Regions from separate parts of the Solidesulfovibrio fructosivorans JJ] genome, predicted to be linked through region 1. Evidence: predicted binding sites of a transcription regulator. Region 1 holds the regulator's gene; each other region holds the start of a gene.

Region 1 (7,248 bases):
TCCCTGGCGTAAAGCGGCAGGAGATAGAGCAGGAAATCGGTCAGCCTGGTCAGAAACTCCCGGCCCGGGTCGGCGGCCAGGACGTAATCGCGCACGGGCGCGTCCTTGCCGGTCTTTTCCCGCAACGCCTTCTCGAAATAAGGGTTGGGCAGAAAGCGCAGGTCGAAGATCATGTCCGCCTCGGACGGCGGTCCGTACTTGAAGCCGAAGCTCATGACGTGGACCTTGAGGGTGCCGGTGGACACCCGGATGGAGGCCCATTTCTCCTGGAGCTTGCGGCGCAGGTCGTGGATGGAGAAATCGGTGGTGTCGATCACCATGTCGGCCGCGTCCCGAAGCGGCGTCATGCGCGTGCGCTCCTCGACCACGGCCTGCTCCAGGCCCCGCGATTCGCTTTCCAGGGGATGGGGCCGGCGCGTGGTGGCGTAGCGGCGGATGATTTCCTGGGTGTCGGCTTCGAGGAAGATGATTTGCAGGGATGACGAAGCGCCCTTGACCTGGGCCAGCGTCGCCCCCCAGTCGGTGTCCATGTCGGCCTGGCGCACGTCCATGCCGAGGGCGAGCCCCTTGTAGCGCTGGCCGCCCTTCTCCTCGAACAGGCCGATGAGCTTGGGCACGAGGCTGACGGGCAGTCCGTCCACGCAAAAAAAGCCCAGGTCCTCGAAGACCCGTAGCGCGGTGGATTTCCCGGAACCCGAAAGTCCGGTCAAAATGACGATGGTCAGTGCCGCAGGCGAGTCTTCCATGGCGCGCGCCCTCCCGGGCCCGACATGACAGACTCCCCGTGCGCCGGCGTGTCGGTCGGCGCACGGAGAGGTGACGTTTCGTGTTGTATCAGGCCGCGGCCGTGAGCACCTGCCACAAGGCGGCGTCGTTTTCGGCGCTCATGAAGGCGTGCCGGAAGGATTCGTCGGACAGCAGCCGGGAGATGTGGGCCAGGATGCGCAGGTGCAGGCCCGCCACGTGCTCCGGGGCGAGGACGAGAAAGAAGATGCGGCAGGGCTTGAAATCCAGCGCATCGAAGTTGACGCCCTTTAAGCTGCGGCCGACGACGATGACGATCTGCTCGAGGTTCTCCATCTTGCCGTGGGGAATGGCGACGCCGTCGCCGATCCCCGTGGTGCCGAGGTTTTCCCGGTCAAGCAGCACCTGGCGCGCCCGGACATCGTCGAAATCGGGCCATCTGGCCTTCATCGGGGCGATCAGTTCGGCCAGCACGTCGGGTTTGGACTCGGACACAAGCTCCCCGATCACGAAATCGGGCTGGAGATAATCCTCAAGACGCATTTACGCTCCCGTTCCAGGATCAATGAGGCCGAAGTCGCCGTTGCGCAAACGGTAGATGACATTGGGCCGGTCGGTTTCGGAGTTGATGAACACCATGAACTCGTACTTGAGGCTTTCGAGCTGCATGGCCGCCTCTTCCACGGCCATGGGCTTGGGCTCGTAATCGTCGGTCTGGACGATGGTGGGCGTACGCGCGCCGTCGGCATCCTCGCTTATGCTGATGACCTGGGTGTGGACGACCTCGGCTTTCTGGCGGCGGCGGTCCTTTTGCTTCTCGCGGAACTTCTTGGCCTGCGCCTCGACTTTGTCAAGGATCATGTCGATGGTGGAGTACATGTCCTCGGAAGCCTCGTGGGCCGAGATGTGCATATTGTCGGCCAGGAAGATGACGTCGGCCAGCTGGCGGGTCTTTTCCACGGCAAGGTTGACCTGCAACTCCGAGGCGTCGGTGGCGACGGTATACTTGGCGAGCTTCTCGAAACGTTTGCGGGCGTAGTCGCGCAAATGATCCGAAGGCTCGAAATTCTTGAAATTAAAAGTAATGTTCATATATCCCTCCGGGTGGCATGGTGTTGGGCCGCATGTGCGGCCCGAAGCATCAGAAAACTTCCTTGCGTTTGGACGAAGATTCGATGCCCATGGCCGTGCGGTATTTGGCCACGGTACGGCGGGCGATGTTGATTTGCAGCTCTTCCTTGAGCATATCGGCGATGGCCTCGTCGCTGATGGGTTTCTTGGCGTTCTCGCCGGCGATGATCCGCTTGATCATGGCCTTGACCGACTCCGAACCCACCGTGCTGCCGTCGTCGAGTTCCAGGGAACTGTTGAAAAAGAACTTCAGCTCGAAGATGCCGTGGGGCGTGGCCACGTATTTGTTGGACGTGATGCGGCTGACCGTGGATTCGTGCATGCTGATGTCGTCAGCCACGTCCTTTAAAATCAGCGGCCGCAGTCGCGTCACGCCGTGCTCAAAAAACTCCCGCTGGAACTTGAGGATGCTCTCCAGGACCTTGTAGAGCGTGCGCTGGCGCTGGTAGAGGCTTTTCATGAGCCACATGGCCGAGCGCATCTTGTCTTGCAGGTAATCCTTGTCCTTGTCCGCCTTCGGGTTAAGCCCGTCCATGTAGGTCATATTGACGTTAAGCCGGGGCATGCCCTCTTCGTTGAGCAGGATGACGAAGTCGTCGCCGTACTTGTAGACGAAGGCGTCGGGGCTCACATAGATGGGATCGCCCGAGCCGTAGCTGGCCCCGGGCATGGGATTGAGCGTCTGGATCAGCTCCAGGTATTCCTTGAGCTTTTCCATGGCGATACGAAATTTCTTGGCCAGCGGCTTGTAGCGCTTTTTCTCCAGGTCCTCGAGGTGGTCGCGCACAAGCTCGATCAAAATGGGATCGTCGTAGCCGTAGACCTCGATCTGGGTCAGCAGGCACTCGCTGGGGGTGCGGGCGGCCACGCCCACAGGGTCGAAACGCTGGAGGCGGTGCAGCACTTCCTCCACCGCCTCGACGCTGGTGGACGTCATCTGGGCCAGCTCGTCGAGGGAAGCGCGCAGATAGCCCGAGGAGTTGAGGCTGCCGACGATGGCCTCGCCGATCTCGAGCTGCTTGGGCGTGAAATTGGACAGACGCATCTGCCAGCCGAGGTGCCCTTCAAGAGAGGGCTTGGAGGCAAGCCTCGCGTCGAAGGCCATGCCCTCTTCCGGGATCTCCGACTCGTGCGCCTGGGCCTGTCGGCCGGTGCTGGCGAAATCACCGAGGTAGTCGTCCCACTCGGCGTTTTTGAGCAGCTCCTTTTCCATGGCCGCGTCGCTGGTGTCGCCGCTCGGGCCGAGGTTGTCCTCGGCCATTGTGGATTCGGGCTGCCGATCTTCCTCTATGGATTCCTCGAGAAGGGGGTTTTCCAGAAGTTCCTGCTGCACGCTCTCCAGGAGCTCCAACCGGGACAGCTGCAGGAGCTTGATGGCTTGTTGCAGTTGGGGGGTCATCACCAGCTGCTGGGACAATTTGAGCTGCTGTCGCAGTTCCAGGGCCATGTCTACCGCCGTACGCGCTTTTTAAGGTTTTCGTGTCGGACGGGGCCGCCGCGTGTTCGGCCCCCGCCCAACAAAAAGCATGCCACAATCGAAGGGTCGTGGCAATCCGCCCGTCTTACCGTTCCCGCAGGAACCAGTCGTACGCGGCCGCGAGGTGTCCGGAAGCATTCAGGATAAAACGGATGGCCTCGCGCACGGCGCCCTGCCCGCCGCCCCGGCTCGTCACCCAAAGGGCCAGGTCCAAAATTTCCGGCTGGGCGTCGGCCACGGCCATGGGCAGACCGACAATCCCCATGGGGCCGGCGTCCACCCAGTCGTCGCCGAGATAGGCCGTCCGCTGCGGGGTTATGCCGGTGCGTTCCCAGATGGCGCGCAGGATCGGCACCTTGCGGTAATGGCCGGGATGGTATTCGGCGATGCCGAGTTCCTTGATGCGGGCGGCCACGGCCGGGCTGTCCAGGCCGCTTATGACCGCCACGGCGACGCCGGCGATCTGGGCCGCCTTGACGCCGAGCCCGTCCTGGGCATGAAACCGCTTGGCGATCTCCCCCCGGCCGTCGACGTACAGGCCGCCGTCGGTCAAAACCCCGTCCACATCCAGCACGAGCAAGGCGATATCCTTGGCCCTGGCCGCGGCAAGCGTGGCGTCATGCGTCACGGCGCGCCTCCTTTGCTTTTTCCCGGCGCAACCGCGCGCCCGAAAGTGCTCTCGCCCCGGCTGCGCGCCCTCACCAAAGAGGTAAGGCTTCCACGCGCAAGAACAACAAGGCGACCCTTCCGATCGTCTTCACCCGGGATACGGCGCTGGCCCCGCATTCCCTTTTGAAAGTTTTTGATGAGGCGGCCAGGGGGGCAACTTTTTGAAAAAAGTTGCCCCCCTGGCCGCCGAGGCGCGGCTTCCTACGCCCCTTGTTGGCGCTTGGCCGCCAGGACGAACTCCCGGAAGAGCGGATGGGGTTTCATGGGGCTGCTTTTAAATTCCGGATGGAACTGGCAGCCGAGAAACCAGGGATGCTCGGGCAATTCCACCATCTCCACGAGTTCCCCGTCCGGGGACAGGCCGCTTAACACCATTTCGCCCTCTTCGAAGGCGGCGGCGTAGGCCTTGTTGAACTCGTAGCGATGGCGGTGACGCTCGGAAATCTCCCCGGCGCCGTAGGCCGCGGCGGCCTTGGTGTCGGGCTTGACCACGCAGGGATAAGCGCCCAGGCGCATGGTGCCGCCCTTGTTGCAGGAAGGGTCGCGGCGCTCGATCTTCTTCGTGCGGAAATCAAACCATTCCCGCATGAGGTAGATGACCGGATCGCTGGTGGTCAGGTCGAATTCCTCGGAATTGGCCCCGGAAAGCCCAAGCACGTGGCGGGCGTATTCGATGACCGCGCACTGCATGCCGAGGCAGATGCCGAAAAAGGGGATGCCCTGGGTGCGGGCGTATTCGATGGCCGCGATCTTGCCCTCGACCCCGCGCGAACCAAACCCGCCCGGGACCAGGATGCCGTCGATGCCGGCGAAGTGCCCGGCCGCGTTCTCGCGGGTGACTTCCTCGGAATTGACGTACACGAAACGGATCGACACGCCGGCGATGCCGCCCGCGTGCACCAGCGCCTCGTGCAGGCTCTTGTAGGCCTCCTTGAGGTCCACATACTTGCCGACGATGGCGATGGAGACCGAGCCGGAGGGGTTGTCCAGCCGGTCGACCATGGCCCGCCAGGCGGTCAGATCGGCATTTTTCGCCGGCAGGCGCAACAAAATGGCGATTTTCTGGTCCACGCCCTCGGCATAGAGCTTGAGCGGCACCTCGTAGATGTCCTTGACGTCCACGGCCGTGAACACCGCGTCGGCGTCCACGTCGCAAAAAAGCGCGATCTTTTCCTTGAGGTCCCGCGTCAGGTCCACCTCGCTGCGGCAGATGATGATGTCGGGCTGGATGCCGATGGAGCGCAGCTCCTTGACGCTGTGCTGGGTGGGCTTGGTCTTCACCTCGCCGGCCACGCGCAGATACGGCACCAGGGTCAGGTGGATGTAGAGGACGTTTTCCCGGCCGAGGTCCATGCGCAACTGGCGGATGGCCTCCAGAAACGGCTGGCCCTCGATGTCGCCAACCGTGCCGCCGATCTCGATGATGGCCACGTCCTCATCACCGGCGACGCCGAGGATGGCCCGCTTGATCTCGTCGGTCACGTGCGGGATCACCTGCACCGTGCCGCCCAGGTAGTCGCCCCGGCGCTCCTTCTGGATGACGCTGAAATAGACCCGGCCGGAGGTGTAGTTGTTGCCCTGGCTCATGGGCACGCCGAGAAAACGCTCATAATGCCCGAGGTCGAGGTCGGTTTCGGCCCCGTCGTCGGTGACGTACACCTCGCCGTGCTGAAAGGGGTTCATGGTGCCGGGATCGACGTTGATGTAGGGATCGAGCTTTTGGATGGTGACCTTAAGCCCCCGGGCCTGGAGCAGCGCGCCGATGGAGGCGGCGGCCAGCCCCTTGCCCAGGGAGGACAGCACCCCCCCCGTAACGAAAATAAATTTGGTCTTCATTGCTGATGCCGTCCTTGATGTGTGTGCTGTTCGGGGCGCGCCGGCGTACCCGGCGGCCCGCGCCGAAACGATCCGGCCCCACGTAACGGGCCCGGTTGACGCGGTCGGGGCGGCCCCTTATGTTCAGCCGCGCAAAGTAAGCCTTCGGGCGCAATTTTTCAAGGAACCTCCGGGAGGATTCCCTTATGGCGCAGGTGCGCACCCTCGTGATCACCGGTTACGGCACCAACTGTGAAGTGGAATCGGCTCATGCCGCGAGCATGGCCGGTTCCGACGTCACGGACATCGTTTTTTTCTCCGACATCATCGCCGGCCGGACGCGGATCGACGCGTATAATTTCCTGATTTTCCCAGGCGGATTTCTCGACGGCGACGACCTGGGCGCGGCGCAAGCCGCCGCAGTGCGCTGGAAACACGCGCAAACCACGGACGGCGAAACCCTGCTCACCCAGCTCAAAACTTTTTTTGAAGCCGGCGGACTCATCCTCGGCATCTGCAACGGCTTCCAGCTGCTGGTCAAGCTCGGCCTGCTGCCGGCGCTCGGCGGCGACTATTTCGCCCGGCAGGTGAGTCTAGCCAACAACGACTCGGCCCGGTTCGAAGACCGCTGGGTCACTCTCGCCGCCAACCCGGCCAGCCCCTGCGTGTTCACCCGGGGCGTCGTGCGCCTGGACCTGCCCGTGCGCCACGGCGAAGGCAAGCTCGTGCCCATGTCCCAGGCCGTTCTCGACGACCTCGTGCGCACCGGGGCCGTGGCCCTGACCTACGCCGACCCGGCCTCGGGCGCGGCCACCATGGAATACCCGGCCAACCCCAACGGTTCGCCCCACGCCATCGCCGGCCTGACCGACCCGTCCGGGCGGATTCTGGGACTCATGCCCCATCCCGAGGCCTTCAACCACCCCACCAACCATCCGGGCTACACCCGGGGCGAACACCCCATGCTCGGCACCGTGCTGTTCGAAAACGCCGTGGCCCACCTGCGCGCCCATGCGTAGGAAGGGAAGAATTCAATAAAGATGCCTCAGGCGGCCAGGGGGAAACTTTTTTCAAAAAGTTTCCCCCTGAACCCCCTTCATAAACTTTTCAAGGGGGTTTGAGGCTGCACCGGGGCAATGGCGAGCAGGGAACGCATTGGTACGGTAGGATCTTATTTTTCACACGGATTGGGATATGTTACGCTCGATCCTTTGGCACTATCGGGGGACAAGAGTTTCCGGCCAGGGACGTGTCCCCGGGACCGGCTGGGGCAGGTCGGACGCGAAGGCGTATTCTTCAAAATATGCGCCGCACGCGGCCGCCCTGTCCCCAGCCGGTCAACCAGTAAAATAAGAATCGAATCACGTATGGCCCTACAACCAGCCAAACGATTTATCGCCGGACAAAATGAG
Region 2 (7,248 bases), on a different contig from region 1:
CGGGTGCCGGACGCCGCCATTCCGGACATCCGGCCGAGTCCCTTCCGCCTGGTGGAGGAGGCGCGCGGCCTGGGCCCCGGCCAGGTCGTCCTCGGCCCGCTCGCCCAGCTCGACTACCACCTGACCCTCGGAACGGGCGAGGATATGGCCATGGGCGACGAGGTCTACCGCCTGGTCACGCCCCGCGCCGACGCCGCCGGCCGGATCGTGGGCGTGTACATCCTGAGCATCGAGGCGCGGGATCTGCGCAACATCCTGTCGCTGTACAACTCCATCCACTCGCCGCTGCACGGTTTCGAGCGCAGCCTGGAGGTCCGGTACAGCTTTCTCTTCGATACCGAGGGCTGGGTGTTGTTCCAGTCGGCCGAGGTCGGCGATCCCGGCCTGGAGCTCACCACGTACCTTGCCAGGGCCGGCTATTCCGGAACGCTCGGGCGGCGCGGCATGGAATCGGCCTTCCGGCCCGAGTCCCACTACAAGCATTTCTGGCGGATGATCGGCGACGTGCGCGAGGGCAAAAGCGGCATCATCGACAAGGCCGACGACGGTCAGCTCGACGTCGGCGGGTTTCGCGCCAGCTACATGCCCTATGCCCCGGTACGGTTTGCCCCGTCGGAAAACGGCACGCCCAAGGTGGTGGCCGGCGTGGCTTACATGGACAAGACGCGCATGACGCTGCGCGCCGGCTACAAGCAGGTGGACGTGGTCTTCATCATCACGCTTTCGGCCATCATCCTGGTCACGGGGCTCATCACCCTGCTGGCCCGGGCCATCACCCGCCCCATCATCGACCTGTCGCGCTCCGTCGCCAGCATCGAATCCACAAGCGGGCTTTCGCCCATCGAGCTGCCGGATCACGACCACGAGACCACGCTTCTAAAAAACGCCATCAACGCCATGATCGCGGCCATGCGCCGCCAGTGGGGCGAGATCAAGAGCCGCGACAAGAAGATCGAACAGGTGCGCATGCGCGAGGCGGCCAGCCCCGACCCGGTTGCGCTCGGCGTCATGGCCGGGCTTTTCCCGGAGATCAAGGGGGCGGGACCGCTGCTGGAACGGCTGCGGGCGGAAGTGGCCAAGGCGGCCCAGGTGGACGCCGACGTGCTGGTGACCGGCGAAACGGGTACGGGCAAGCAGCTCGTGGCCGAGGCCATCCACCGCTACAGCCGGCGCGCGGCCAAGCCGTTCATTTCCATCAACTGCGGCGCGTTGGACGAGAATCTCCTGCTCGACACGCTGTTCGGCCACGTCAAGGGGGCCTTCACCGAGGCCCGCACCGAGCGCAAGGGCGCGTTTCTCGAGGCCGACGGCGGCATCCTGTTTCTCGACGAGATCCAAAGCGCCACGCCCAAGGTGCAGCAGGCGTTGTTGCGGGCCATCGCCATGCGCCGGGTGCGCCCTCTCGGCAGCGACAAGGAGCTGGCCGTGGACGTGCGCATCATCGCCGCCTCCAACGTGGACCTTCGCGAGGCCATTGCCCAGGGGATGTTCCGGGAGGACCTGTATTTCCGGCTCAAGGTCATTGCCGTGTCCACGCCGCCGCTGCGGCAGCACAAGATGAGCATCTCGGTTCTGGCCCACCATTTTCTCAAGCAGGCCGGCGACACCACGGCCCGGCGGGGACTTGGGCTCTCACGGGGGGCGCTGGCCAAGCTGACCGCCTACGACTGGCCGGGCAACATCCGGGAACTCAAGCACTGCATCCTGCGAGCGGCGGTCATGTCCGAGCACAGCGTCATCCAGGATACGGACATCGTGCTTGAGGCCGATGCCGGAACCTTCGACGCGGCCGGGACGGAACAGGCGGGCGAGGCGGTCGCGGCCCCGTCCGACGAGTCCTTGACCCTCGCCGTCGCGCCTGTCGAACCGGTGGCGCTCAACGCGCGCCAGCGGGCGGCGCTGCCCGTCATCGTGCGGGAGGGGTCGGTCACGCGGGGGCGCTACGAGGCGCTTTGCGGCGGCATTCCCCAGCGCACGGCCGTGCATGACCTGCGGGACATGGTGGACAAGGGGCTGCTCGCGCGGCGCGGCAGCGGCCCGGCCACGCGCTACGAACCCACGCAGGCCGGGATTTCCGCCGTTGGGAAGACTTGATGATGCCGCGTCTCGTCGCTTCGGGACGCGGCATGGCGGCGGCCTAGTCGGCCGTTTCCCAGGATTTGCCGTCGGCCGAAACCTTGGTCGTGACGGTCTTTCTGGCCCCGCAGTGCCGGCAGAAGACTTCCACCGTGCGCGTGGTCGGGGTGCTCGCCGCCTCGGACGAGCGCAGCGCCGGCTTGTTGCAGAAGATGCAGTCGAACTCGGGTTCCTGATCCACGGGCGCGGGCTGGCGCAGGGTGAAGCTCATGGGCGGTCTCCTGTCGGCAGGCGCGCCTGCCGTTTCTTTGCGCGTTAGGTGTCCAGGACGTGGCGCGGCGGGACGAAGCAGGTGAACGTGCCGGTAAGGACCGTCGTCTCTTCGCGGCGCACCGTCACCTCCGCCAGCCGTTTTTTCCCTTCTTCCTCCACAAGGCCCGCCTCGGCCACAAGTTCCTCGCCGACAGCCACCGGGGCCGTGAACCGGACCGTTGCCGCGCCGAGGACCACCAGCGGATCGTTGACCGCGAGCATGGCGGCATAGTCGGCCAGGCCGAAAACGAAACCGCCGTGCACCAGCCCCCTGTCGTCGGCGGCCATGGCCGGGGAGGTGGTCAGTTTGACCACGGCTCGGCCGGTGGACAGTTCCACGGGCGTGCCGCAAAGGGCCGTGTCGATGCGAAGGTGGGTGTTTTGTCGCATGGGCGCTCCTTGACCCGAACATGCCAAAAGCGCCAGGCGAGAGCAACGGCGCGAGGTCGCAAAAAAAGGCCGCTCCCCGGGAAGGGGGCGGCCTTTTTTGCGAGCGGGAAATGGTATCGTTATGCGGGCTCTGTTTAGCTGCCCTTGATGGAGGTGGCGATGGAGTCGAAGGTGGTGCTCAGGTTCTGTCCGAGGGTGGTGACGACGGTGACGATGACGGCGGCGATGAGGGCGGCCATGAGGCCGTATTCCACCGCGGTTGCTCCTTCCTCGTTACGAACGAAATTGGTGATGGCGCGCAGCATGGTTTTTCTCCTCTTTCTTTATATGTCTTGCCGGTTATATCCGTTGCCGATCTTGCCAAAGTATAAAGCACGGGGCGTGCCAGATAGTCTGGCATGGATAACCAACTGCAATCACTGGTGAAAAATGCCATCAGGTCGAAACTGTTCCTGGATGCGTGGAACAGCAGGGAGGTATTCGCGGATTTATGGAACCATGCGGCGATAATACGGTCGCGCCGCCAGGATGAGCGACGCAACGGGCCAAGGCAACTGGCCGCTTCCGGGAAGGGGGCGGCCAGTTGCGAGCGGGAAATGGTGCCGTTATGCGGGCTTTGTCTAGCTGCCCTTGATGGAGGTGGCGATGGAGTCGAAGGTGGTGCTCAGGTTCTGCCCGAGGGTGGTGACGACCCCGACGATGACGGCGGCGATGAGGGCGGCCATGAGGCCGTATTCCACCGCGGTTGCTCCTTCCTCGTCACGAACGAACTTGGTGATGGCGCGCAGCATGGTTTTTCTCCCCTTTCTTTATATTGTGTCTTGCCGGTTGTATCCGTTGCCGATCTTGACAGGTATAAAGCACGGGGCGTGCCAGTTTTACTCAAATAAAGAGTATGCTGTAATAACAGCGGAAAATAATTTTTGCCTGGATGAACTGTCTTGAAAAAATAGAAAGACGTGATTGTGTTCCAAAAAACATGGAACCGGGGAGTGTCGTCTTTTCGATCAGCGCGGGCCGGACGAGGGCATGGCCTGAGGGGCCATATCCGGGAGCAAGGCCGCGCCGACGAGGCCCAGGCGCTTGGCCGCGCCCGGAGACGGCGGCAGGACCCGCATCTCGAGGCGGGATTTTCCCGGCGGCAGGCGCAGGGGAAGCGTGACCGGCGTGGAGAGCGCCCTGGCGTCGATTTCCTTCGTGAAGCCCGGTCCCGTAACCAGTACGCGCACGGGCGTCATGGCCACGAGGTTGCACGCAAGGCGCGCCGCGACCGGTTGCCCGCCGCTGTTGGTCAGCCGCAACACGCCGCTGTCGCCGATCCAGACGATGGGGCCGCTGATCGAATGCTCCGGCGGCGAGCAGCCCTCGCCAAAGCGCAGGGTGAGGTCCGAGGGCGCGCCCACGGCCAGCCGCCAGGACGGCACCATAGCCAGGGAATCCACGGGAATGGCCCGGCCGGTGAGCGTCGTTTCCGAAAGTTTCCGGCGGCCCATGGCCATGGCCGAGATCAGCCGCCAGACGCCGGCGTCCTCGTAAAGGATGTCGGGGTAGCGGTTGGTGGCGTCGCTTATGACGGAAGCGGCGTCGGCGAGGAGCGCGGGCTGGTCGGGGCGCGGCGCGTACGGGTCGGGACGTGGCGGCCCGAGGCGCGTCACCCGGGCCAGGAGAAGGGACGTGGCGGCGTCGGTCGGCCCGGACAGGCGGCGCAGGGCGTAGACGGGCAGTCCCGGAGGCGCGACCGGATCGATGCGCTCAAGGACATGCAGGCGCTTGCCCGTGCGGTGGGCGAACCAGGCGTCCCAGTAGCCCGGATGGGTGATCTCCACATTGACCGGGGCAAAAAGGTCCGGGGCGACGAGGGTCGCGCCGTCCGGCAGGGCGTCGAAATCCGGGCTTTTGACGGCGAGTCGGGCCATGCGCCAGCGCGAGGCGGCGGCGATCTTGCTTTCGAGCACCGAGGCGTTGACCGAGGCGTTCACAAGCGCCACGGCGGCGGCCAGCACGGCCAGACCGGCGGCGAGCCCCTTGCGGGACCGGCCGGAAACCCGGCCGCACAGCCACAAGGCGGCCAGCGCCAGCCCCACGGACCAGGCATAGGCGGAAAAGGTCGAGGTGACGTACCAGGTGATGCCGTGGCTGGTCGGCTCCTGGTACTTGGGCGACAGGCCGATGAGGAAATTGGGGCAGTAGGCGGCGTAGAGCACAAGGCACGCCGGGAGGAGCCGCGCGCGCACACGGTCCGGGCCGCGCGAGAGGAGATGGTAGGCCAGCCCGCCGGTAACGACCGAGAGGCCCAGCCAGGCCGGGGACAGGCGCGGCCAGTTGGCCGTGAGCTGGCGCAGGTAGCCGGTGAAATCGAGGACGAGCCCGTTCGTTATGACCGGAAAGCGGTTCACGTACTCGACGTCGAGGTGAAACGCGCCAAGGGGCAGGGCGCTTTGGCTGTAGGCCAGCACCGTTTCCAGGATGCGCAGCGGACTGGTGAGGTCCAGGGCGTTGCCCTCGTACTGGGAGGGATGCAGGGCGCGGTAGGCGACGTACGTGACGAGATAGACCGCCAGCCCGATGTTGGCCCGGGCCATGGTCCGAAGCCGCTCCCGTTTCGGCCGGTCGTACCGTTCCCCGGCCAGCCAGACGACGGCGCACAGAAGCGGCGCGTAGCACAAAAACGCCTCGAAATGGCAGTAGGCGGCAAAGGCCAGGATATTGGCCAGGACGACGAGCCGCGTCCGGCCCGTGCGCCCGTGCCGCCACAGGCAGTAGCCCGCCCAACTGATGCAGAGAAGCCCCGAATCGAAGACCAGCGGATAGGACGAGACGATGTTGTGGTGCCAGTTGTCCTGGTAGAAGGCGACGGCCAAGAGCATGGCCAGAAGCCCGAGCGCCGGCAGCCCGGCCACGGTCGCCGCGAGAAAGGCGCACGAGGCCATGGCCGCGGCGAAGACGGTGAGCGATATCGCCTTGCGCGCGGGTTCGCTGTCCAGCCGGTAGGGCAGGGCGGTGAGCCCCACGTGGAGGTAGTGGTGGAACCGGCCGGCCCCGGCGGCCAGCTCGGCCGCGAACGCCCCGATATCGCCGCTTATGACGTGCTGCTCGTAGAAAAGGTCGTCGCTGGTGGTGGCTCCGGTGCGCAGCTGCCCGGCAAAGGCCAGCACGAACGCCGCCGCCAGACAGGCCAGAACCAGGGTGCGGGCGGGGGGCGACGTGTCCTTGAGCATGGGCGCGGGGGACGGACGCGGGTCAGACCTTGAGCAGGTAGTAGCGCACGTAGATGTAGATCATGGACAAGAAGATGGTGGCCACGGTCACGGGCGCGCCGTACTTGAGGAACCGGGCGAAGGATATCTTGTGCCCGGCCTTTTCCGAAAGCCCCACCACAATGACGTTGGCCGAGGCCCCGATGGCCGTGCCGTTGCCGCCCAGACACGCGCCAAGGGCCAGGGACCACCAGACCGGCAGCATGGTGGGATGGGTGTAGAGCGCCTGCCCGGAAAGGCCCGTGGTCGGGCCGAGGACCTTGTCCGCCAGCTCGGCCAGAAGCGGGTTCATGGTGGCCACGAAGGGAATGTTGTCCACGATGGCCGAGGCGATGCCGGAAAACCAGACCATGACCATGGACAAGGTGAGCATGGAGTCCTTGGTCGGGTGGGTGAGCGCGATGACCTTCTGGGAGAAAAGCTCGATGAGGCCGGCTTTGACCGTGCCGCCGATGATGATGAAAAGGCCCATGAAGAAAAAGATGGTGGGCCATTCCACTTCCTCCAGCACCTTTTGCGGGTTCTGGCGGGAGATCAAAAGCAGCGTCGAGGCCCCGAGCAGGGCCACGGTCGCCGGTTCGTAGTGGAGCAGGCCGTGGAGCATGAAGCCGCAGATGGTGAGCGCCAGCACGAAGCCGCTTTTTTTGAGCAGCGCCGGGTCCTTGATCAGCGCCCTTTCGTTCATGGCCAGGATGCGGGCCTTTTGGGCCTCGCCCACGTGCAGCCGTTTGCCGAAGAGGACCTTCCAGGAGAGCATCCAGGCGATCATGATGAAGACGATGGCCGGGGCGAGGTGGCCCATGAAATCCATGAAGTCGAGGCCGGCCTTGGAGGCGATCATGATATTGGGCGGGTCGCCGATAAGTGTTGCCGTGCCGCCGATATTGGAGGCCAGGGCCTCGGTGATCAGGTAGGGCACGGGGTCGATTTCGAGCTCCCGGGCGACGAGCAGCGTTACCGGGGCCAGAAGCAGCACCGTGGTCACGTTGTCGAGAAAGGCCGAGGAGATGGCCGTGACCACGGCGAAGATGGCCATGATGGCGAAGGGTTCGCCCCGGCCGATCTTGGCCGCCTTGACGGCCACGTACTGGAACACGCCCGTCTTGGTCATGATGTTGACGATGATCATCATGGATATCAGCAGGAAGATCACGTTCCAGTCGACGCCGAGGTCGGCGTCGTGGAAGGCGTCGTGCTGGGTGAGGACCTTGAG
Region 3 (7,248 bases), on a different contig from region 1:
TTCCACTTTTTCCACAGCCTTGGCGTCGATCATGGGGCCGATCTGGACGCCCGGCGCGTCGCCCCGGCCGATGGGCATGGCGCCCACGGCGGTGGCGAGCTTTTTCGCGAAGGCGTCGTAGACCCCGGACTGGACGTAGAGCCGGTTGGCGCACACGCAGGTCTGGCCGGCATTGCGGTATTTCGAGGCGATGGCCCCGGCCACGGCGGCGTCGAGGTCGGCGTCGTCGAAGACGATGAAGGGGGCGTTGCCGCCAAGCTCCAGGGAAATGCGCTTGATGGTCGGGGCGCATTGGGCCATGAGCAGGCGGCCGACCTCGGTGGAGCCGGTGAAAGACAGCTTGCGCACGGTGTCGCTGGCGGTCAGCATCGCGCCGATGGCGCGCGAAGAGCCGGTGACGACCTGGAACACGCCGGCCGGCACACCGGCCCGCACGGCCAGCTCGGCCAGGGCCAGGGCGGTAAAGGGCGTCTGGGCGGCCGGGCGCACGATCATGGCGCAGCCGGCGGCCAGGGCCGGTCCGGCCTTACGGGTGATCATGGCCGCCGGGAAGTTCCAGGGCGTGATGGCGGCGGTGACCCCGACCGGCTGCTTGAGCACAATGAGCCGCTTGTCGGCCGTGGGCGCGGGGATCACGTCGCCGTAGACGCGGCGGGCTTCCTCGGCGAACCACTTGATGAAAGACGCCGCGTACATGATCTCGCCCTTGGCCTCGGCCAAGGGCTTCCCCTGCTCGGTGGTGAGGATGGCGGCCAGATCGTCGGCGTTGGCCAGGATAAGGGCGTGCCATTTTTCCAGGACCGCCGCGCGCTGGGGAGCGGCCAGGGCCGCCCAGGGCCGAAAGGCCGCATTCGCCGCCGCGACGACGCCCTCGATTTCCTTTTCGGAGAGCTTGGGCACACGCCCGACCACGGACCCGTCGGCGGGGTTGGTCACTTCCATGGTCTCGCCGCCGGCCGCCGCGACCCATTGGCCGTTCACAAGGCAGGCTTCGCGGAAAAGTTGCGGATCGGAAAGCTGCAACATGATCTTCCCCCTGTTGGTGCGTTGACGCGTTTGACGCCCGGGTTCACCGTGCGCGGAGATACGACTGCTGCCATGAAAATAAATAAAACAAATAGGATAGAACTTCATTTCGCGTGTCGGGCAGCGCGCGCGGCAGGCCGGGGGGCCATTGGGTCCAGGCGTATAAGCCCGGACACGTCCGCCGCGCAAGGGTCGCGCACTCTTTTTCGCCGCTTGGAAACGGCCGCGACGCGAAGGCCTCGGTTGCCTCCGAAGGCGCTTGTGTGCCAGTTTACGGCCAGGGATGCGGCGCGTTTGCCGCGCCCCGAAAAAAATTTCGCGGACCTTCCATGCCAGCCCCCTTCACCGACGCCGACATCCTGCGCTCCCTGACCGGCGCCCTGCTCGCCGTGGACGCCGACGGCCGGGTGGTCACGGCCAATCCGGCGGCCGGAAAGCTGCTTGGGCCGGAGACGGCCGCCCCGGGCGTCGCCCTGCCGCTGGTGCGCCCCGACCTGTGGCAGGCGGCGGCCGGTTGCCTGGCCAGCGGGCAGGGGGCCTGCGCCACCTTCGCCGTGGCCGGCAACGTGCGCACGGCCCGCATCGTGCCCATCACCGGCCCGGACGGCCGCGTCGCCGGCGCGTCGATCCTGTGCGGCGATCCGCAGGGCGGCTGCGGGCCGGTGGTGGACGACCAGCTGCGCTCGGTGCTCGATTCCGTGTCCGACGGCATCTGGATCTGCACGGGCGAGGGCGTGATCCTGGAGATCAACGCCGCCTCGGAGCGGCTCAATTCCATCGAGGCCGCCGACTACATCGGCAAGGACGTCGCCTGCATCGTGGCGGACGGCATGGTGGACCGCTCGGCCACGGTGGAGGTCATGGCCACCAAAAAGCAGGCCAGCATGATCCAGCACATCACCCGCACGGGCAAACAACTGCTGGTCACGGCCTCGCCGGTGCTCGACACCGACGGCCATGTGGCCCTGGTGGTGGTCAACGAGCGCGACGTGACCGAGCTCAACAACCTGCGCCAGGGCTTGCAGCACGCCCGCAAGGTGGAGGAGCGCTACCGCAGCGAGCTGGCCGAACTTTCGCTCTACGAGCTGTCCCAGAAGGACATCGTGGCCCGAAGCCCGCAGATGCAGCGGACCTTGCGCACGCTTTTGAAGCTCGCCCAGATGGACGTGACGCGCATTTTGCTGCTTGGCGAGTCCGGCACGGGCAAGGGGCTTCTCGCCAAATTCCTGCACCAGGTCAGCCCCCGGGCCAAGAAGCCCTTTATCCAGATCAACTGTCCGGCGGTCCCGGAGAACCTCTTCGAGGCGGAAATCTTCGGCTATGAGAAGGGGGCCTTCACCGGAGCCCGGGAAGGCGGCAAGGCCGGGCTTATCGAGCTGGCCATGGGCGGCACGCTTTTTCTCGACGAGGTGGGCGACATTCCGCTCTCGGTCCAGGCCAAGCTGCTCAAGTACCTCGACGACCATGAGCTGCGCCGCCTGGGCGGGTCCGAGTCCCGGGTGGTGGAGTGCCGGGTTGTGGCCGCCACCAACTGCGACATGGAGGGGCTGGTGGAGCGGCGGCTTTTCCGCAAGGATCTCTACTACCGGCTCAACACCTTCGTGGTGCGCATCCTGCCCCTGCGCGAGCGCCGCGAGGACATCTTCGGCCTGGCCGAATTCTACCTGGCCCAGCAAAACGTCCGGCACGGCAAGGCCAAGCGCCTTTCGGCCAAGGCCATGCGCCTGCTCGAGGCCCACGATTTTCCGGGCAACGTGCGCGAGCTGGTGAGCCTGATCCAGAAGGCCTTCGTCATGAGCGAGGACGACGACCTCACCGACGCCCTGGAGGAGGCCTTGGCCCTGGAGGCCGGGGAGGGCGGGGCGGAGGCCGCGCCGCGCAGCCTGGCCGAGTCCACGGACCAGACGAACCTGCGTCGGCTGCGCGAGGCCATGGCCGCCTGTCGCACGACACGGGAGATGGCCGCCTATCTTGGCGTGAGCCAGGCGACCGTGGTACGCAAGCTCAAACGGTACGCCTTGACCCGGGATTGATTCACTTCTGAATCAGCTTCTTCCCGCCGCTGCGCCTCCGGCGGGATGTCCGCATCGACCCCACGGCAGGCGCTTTTCCATAGCCATCCCGCCCTATTTGCCGTTTTTGTTCAAACCGGTGCGTTGCTCCCCTTCCGGGTGTTATGCGATGGCCCGCGAGGTTCCCATGGGGCCGGTGTTTGAAGCCGATTCAGGAATGAATCGGCGGCAATGATTTGCTGTAATTGAATTTTTACAAATATGTTGATTCTTTTATGAATCAAACTCATATCGTTAAAAGCGGGGTGTTTTTATAACTATTTAATATTAAAATATTTTTTTGTAATATGCGACTGGCGTGGTTTTTGCTGCTACGTCGGGTTGACGTTTAGGTGCTTATTGTTCGCGGCGATTTCGCCCACAACCGTCAACTTCGAGGATGCTCCGTGAACACCACTGACAAGGCGAGCCAACTGCAAACGTTGCGTGAACGTTTCGTCCCCAAGGGCCATCCCAACGCCACGCCCTTCTTCGTCGAATCCGCCCAGGGCGCCTTGCTGCGGGACGTCGCCGGCCGCGAATTCATCGATTTCGTCGGCGGCATCGGCGTGCTCAATGTCGGCCACTGCCACCCGCGCGTCGTGGCCGCCATCAAGGACCAGGCCGACAAGTACCTCCACACCTGTTCCATGATCACCATGTACGAGCCGTACGTGGAGCTCGCCCGCCGCGTGTGCGAGGCCGCCGCCGGCGAGAGCCCGAAAAAAGCCCTTTTTGTCAATAGCGGCTCGGAAGCCGTGGAAAACACGGTCAAAATCGCCCGCTGCCACACCGGCCGGCCTGGCGCTGTGTCCATGAAGAACGCCTTCCACGGCCGCACGCTTCTGGCCATGAGCCTCACCAGCAAGGTCAAGCCCTACAAGTACGCCTTCGGCCCCATGGCTTCGGAAGTCTACCAGTACCCGTACTACGCCTACTGCTACCGCTGCCCGCTGGGACTTTCCTATCCCGACTGCGGCGTGGCCTGCGCCGACAAGATGCGCGAATTTTTCATCGGCACCGCCGCCGCCGAGCAGATCGCCTGCATCATCGCCGAACCGGTCCAGGGCGAGGGCGGCTTCGTCGTGCCGCCGGCGGAATTCTTCGTGAAGCTCCGGGCCATCTGCGACGAGTTCGGCATCGTGTTCGTGGCCGACGAGGTCCAGTCCGGCTTCGGCCGCACCTCCAAGCTTTTTGCCATGGAGCATTTCGGCGTGGAGCCCGACCTCATGAGCGTGGCCAAGAGCATGGGCGGCGGTCTGCCTCTGGCCGGCGTCATCGGCAAGGCGGACATCATGGATTCCGTCCATGTCGGCGGCATCGGCGGCACCTACGGCGGCAACCCGCTGGCCTGCCGGGCCGGCCTCGCCGTCATGGACGCCTTCGAGCAGGACGACCTCCTGGGCGCGGCCGTGCGCCTGGGCGACACGCTGAAAGCCCGGTTCGAGGCCTGGAAGGACGAATTCCCCCTCATCGGCGACGCCCGGGGCCTCGGGGCCATGCGCGCCCTGGAGTTCGTCTCCGACCGGGCGACCAAGACGCCCTGTCCCGAAGCGGCCAAGGGCGTGGTCAAGTACTGCCAGGACAATGGCCTGCTCGTGCTTTCCTGCGGCAACTTCGGCAACTGCATCCGCGCGCTCATGCCGCTGGTCATCAGCGACGAGCAGCTCGCGCGCGGCCTGGACATCATGGAACGCGGCATCCGCGAGGTTTCCAAGAACCTCGGCAAATAGACGAGGCCCGACCGACAGCAACCGTCAACCAAGGGGTAACGCATGAAATCGCAGGGTAAACGATCGCTGGTAGCTTGCTGCCTGGCCGCGGCGCTGGGGCTTTTCCTGGCCGCATCGCCGGCCGCCGCCGCCGACAAGGTGGTCAAGATCGGCAACGTCGAGCCCATGTCCGGCCCGTCGGCCTCGGTCGGCGTCCAGGGCAAGCAGGCCCGGGAAATGGCCGTCGAGGAAATAAACGCCGCCGGCGGCATCAAATCCCTGGGCGGGGCCAAGCTCGACCTCGTCTATGCCGACAGCAAGTCCGACCCCACGGTTGGCGTCACCGAGACCGAGCGGCTCATCAACACCGAGAAGGTCAACATCCTGACCGGCTGCTGGAACTCCGCCGTCACCTATCCGGCCACCCAGGTCGCCGAACGCTACGGCATCCCCTTTGTCGTGCCCGTGGCCGTGCGCGACACCATCACCGAGCGCGGCTTCAAGAACATCTTCCGCGTGGCCGCCAAGGACTCCTGGTGGGTGCGCGACCAGTTCCGCTTCCTCAAGGACATGCAGGCGGAAACCGGCACCAAGCTCAACACCATCGCCTTTGTCTTCGAGAACGGCGACTGGGGCACCGGCTTTGCCGAGAAGTGGCGCAAGCTGGCCGAAAAGGACGGCTACAAGGTCGTGCTCGACGAGCCCTATCCGTCCACGGCCACGGACCTGACCCCGGTGGTGACCAAGCTGAAGGCCGCCAATCCCGACATCGTGATGCTCGTCTCCAACGCCGCCGACGCCATCCTCTTGACCAACACCATGGCCGAAATGCAGCTCAAGCCCAAGGTCGTGCTGACCAGCGGCGGCGGCCATGCCGATCCCAAGTTCCTGGAGAATACCGGCGACAACGCCTTGGGCTTTTTCGACGAGGTCGAGTGGAACACCGACGTCAACAAGCCCGGGGCCAAGGAAACCAACGCCAAGTTCAAGAAGAAGTACGGCTACGACATGACCGGCGAATCCGTGGACGCCTACGTCTCCATGTACGTCATCGCCGACGCCCTGGAACGCGCCGGCTCCACCGACCCGGCCAAGCTCCGCGAGGCCCTGGCCACCACCAAGCTCACCACCGGCCCGGCCATGATCGTCTCCTACGACGGCGTCGAGTTCGACAAGGACGGCCAGAACAAGAATGCCGGCATCGTCATCGTCCAGGTGGCCAAGGTCGACGGCAAACCCCAGCGCGTGACCGTGTGGCCGAAGTCCGCCCGTCGCGCCGGCTACACCCCGGTCTTCCCGGCCAACAAGTAACCCCGCAAGCCGCAAACGCTCCGGATCGCCGCCTTCCGGCGGTCCGGAGCAAACGTCCGGAGAGAAGGCCTCATGACCGAGGTGATACAGTCAATCATAAACGGCCTCATGATGGGCGCCATGTACGGGCTGACCGCCCTCGGACTCACCCTGATCTTCGGGGTGATGAAGGTGATCAACTTCGCCCACGGCTCCCTGCTGATGGTCGGCATGTTCAGCGCCTACTGGCTGATCAAGCTCACGGGCATCCACCCGTACCTGGCCCTTATCATCGTTCCACCAATCCTCTATTTCTTCGGCTACTATCTCCAGGACGTGGTGATAAAGCCCGTGTTCAAGTCCGAGCGGGAAGTGCGCGAGCCGGCGACGGTCATCATCGTCACCACCGGCGTCTGGTACGTCCTCGACAACCTGGCGCTCATGTGCTTCGGCGCCGAATACCGCACCGTGCGCACGGCCATTTCCAACAAGTCCATGGCGCTGGGGCCGTATATCGTCTCGATCCCGAAATTTTCCGGCTTCGTGGTGGCGATCCTGACCGCCGTGGGGCTGGCCCTTTTCATGCGCAAGACCAAGATCGGCATGGCGCTTCGGGCCACCGCCCTTGACCGCGAGGCGGCCAACCTCATGGGCATCGACCAGTACAAGGTCTACAACATCGCCTTTGGCCTCGGCACGGCCATCGCCGGCATCGCCGGCTGTGTGCTCATCCCGTTTTACTACGTCTACCCCTCGGTGGGCGTGGTCTTCGACATCCGGGCCTTTATCATCGTGGTGCTCGGCGGGCTCGGCAGCATTCCCGGGGCGCTGCTCGGCGGCCTGGTGATCGGCCTTGTCGAATCGGTCTTTTCCCAGTTTATGGCCTCGACCTGGACCGAAGCGATCATCTACGCAATTTTCCTTATTATTTTGTTCGTAAAACCCTCGGGTTTTTTCGGCAACAAACAGGACTGGTAGGAGGGGACATCGTGAGCCGAAAACAACTCGACACGTCGCTTCTGGGCTTGGCCGCCCTGGTCGCCTTCGGGCTGCCTCTGGTGGTCACCTCGCCAACCTACCTGCAAATTCTCATTTTGCTCTTTTTCTACGCCTACCTGACCACGTCGTGGAACCTGGTCGGCGGCTTTGCCGGCGTGCTGCCCCTCGGG

The links. The regulator sigma-54, encoded in region 1, starts transcription at its own class of promoters, with help from an activator protein. The targets are predictions, from matches to a motif close to CTGGCACGGNNNNTGCTT.
Region 2: the regulator sigma-54 is predicted to act here: its motif matches at 3,637-3,654, upstream of DESFRDRAFT_RS10125 (Flp family type IVb pilin).
Region 3: the regulator sigma-54 is predicted to act here: its motif matches at 3,392-3,409, upstream of gabT (4-aminobutyrate--2-oxoglutarate transaminase).

Annotation. Positions count from the first base shown of each region.
Region 1 is NZ_AECZ01000001.1:22,439-29,686, reverse strand. It holds gene rapZ (RNase adapter RapZ) at 1-746, opposite strand, end outside; gene DESFRDRAFT_RS00125 (PTS sugar transporter subunit IIA) at 835-1,287, opposite strand; gene hpf (ribosome hibernation-promoting factor, HPF/YfiA family) at 1,288-1,836, opposite strand; gene rpoN (RNA polymerase factor sigma-54) at 1,886-3,322, opposite strand; gene DESFRDRAFT_RS00110 (KdsC family phosphatase) at 3,438-3,980, opposite strand; gene DESFRDRAFT_RS00105 (CTP synthase) at 4,223-5,857, opposite strand; gene DESFRDRAFT_RS00100 (phosphoribosylformylglycinamidine synthase subunit PurQ) at 6,043-6,855, shown strand; gene tadA (tRNA adenosine(34) deaminase TadA) at 7,204-7,248, shown strand, end outside.
Region 2 is NZ_AECZ01000012.1:13,991-21,238, forward strand. It holds gene DESFRDRAFT_RS10105 (sigma-54-dependent transcriptional regulator) at 1-2,094, shown strand, start outside; gene DESFRDRAFT_RS10110 (hypothetical protein) at 2,138-2,347, opposite strand; gene DESFRDRAFT_RS10115 (PaaI family thioesterase) at 2,392-2,778, opposite strand; gene DESFRDRAFT_RS10120 (Flp family type IVb pilin) at 2,913-3,083, opposite strand; gene DESFRDRAFT_RS10125 (Flp family type IVb pilin) at 3,399-3,569, opposite strand; gene DESFRDRAFT_RS10130 (hypothetical protein) at 3,786-5,996, opposite strand; gene DESFRDRAFT_RS10135 (ArsB/NhaD family transporter) at 6,019-7,248, opposite strand, start outside.
Region 3 is NZ_AECZ01000016.1:32,344-39,591, reverse strand. It holds gene DESFRDRAFT_RS12255 (NAD-dependent succinate-semialdehyde dehydrogenase) at 1-1,026, opposite strand, end outside; gene DESFRDRAFT_RS12250 (sigma 54-interacting transcriptional regulator) at 1,356-3,059, shown strand; gene gabT (4-aminobutyrate--2-oxoglutarate transaminase) at 3,485-4,810, shown strand; gene DESFRDRAFT_RS12240 (ABC transporter substrate-binding protein) at 4,853-6,100, shown strand; gene DESFRDRAFT_RS12235 (branched-chain amino acid ABC transporter permease) at 6,173-7,057, shown strand; gene DESFRDRAFT_RS12230 (branched-chain amino acid ABC transporter permease) at 7,069-7,248, shown strand, end outside.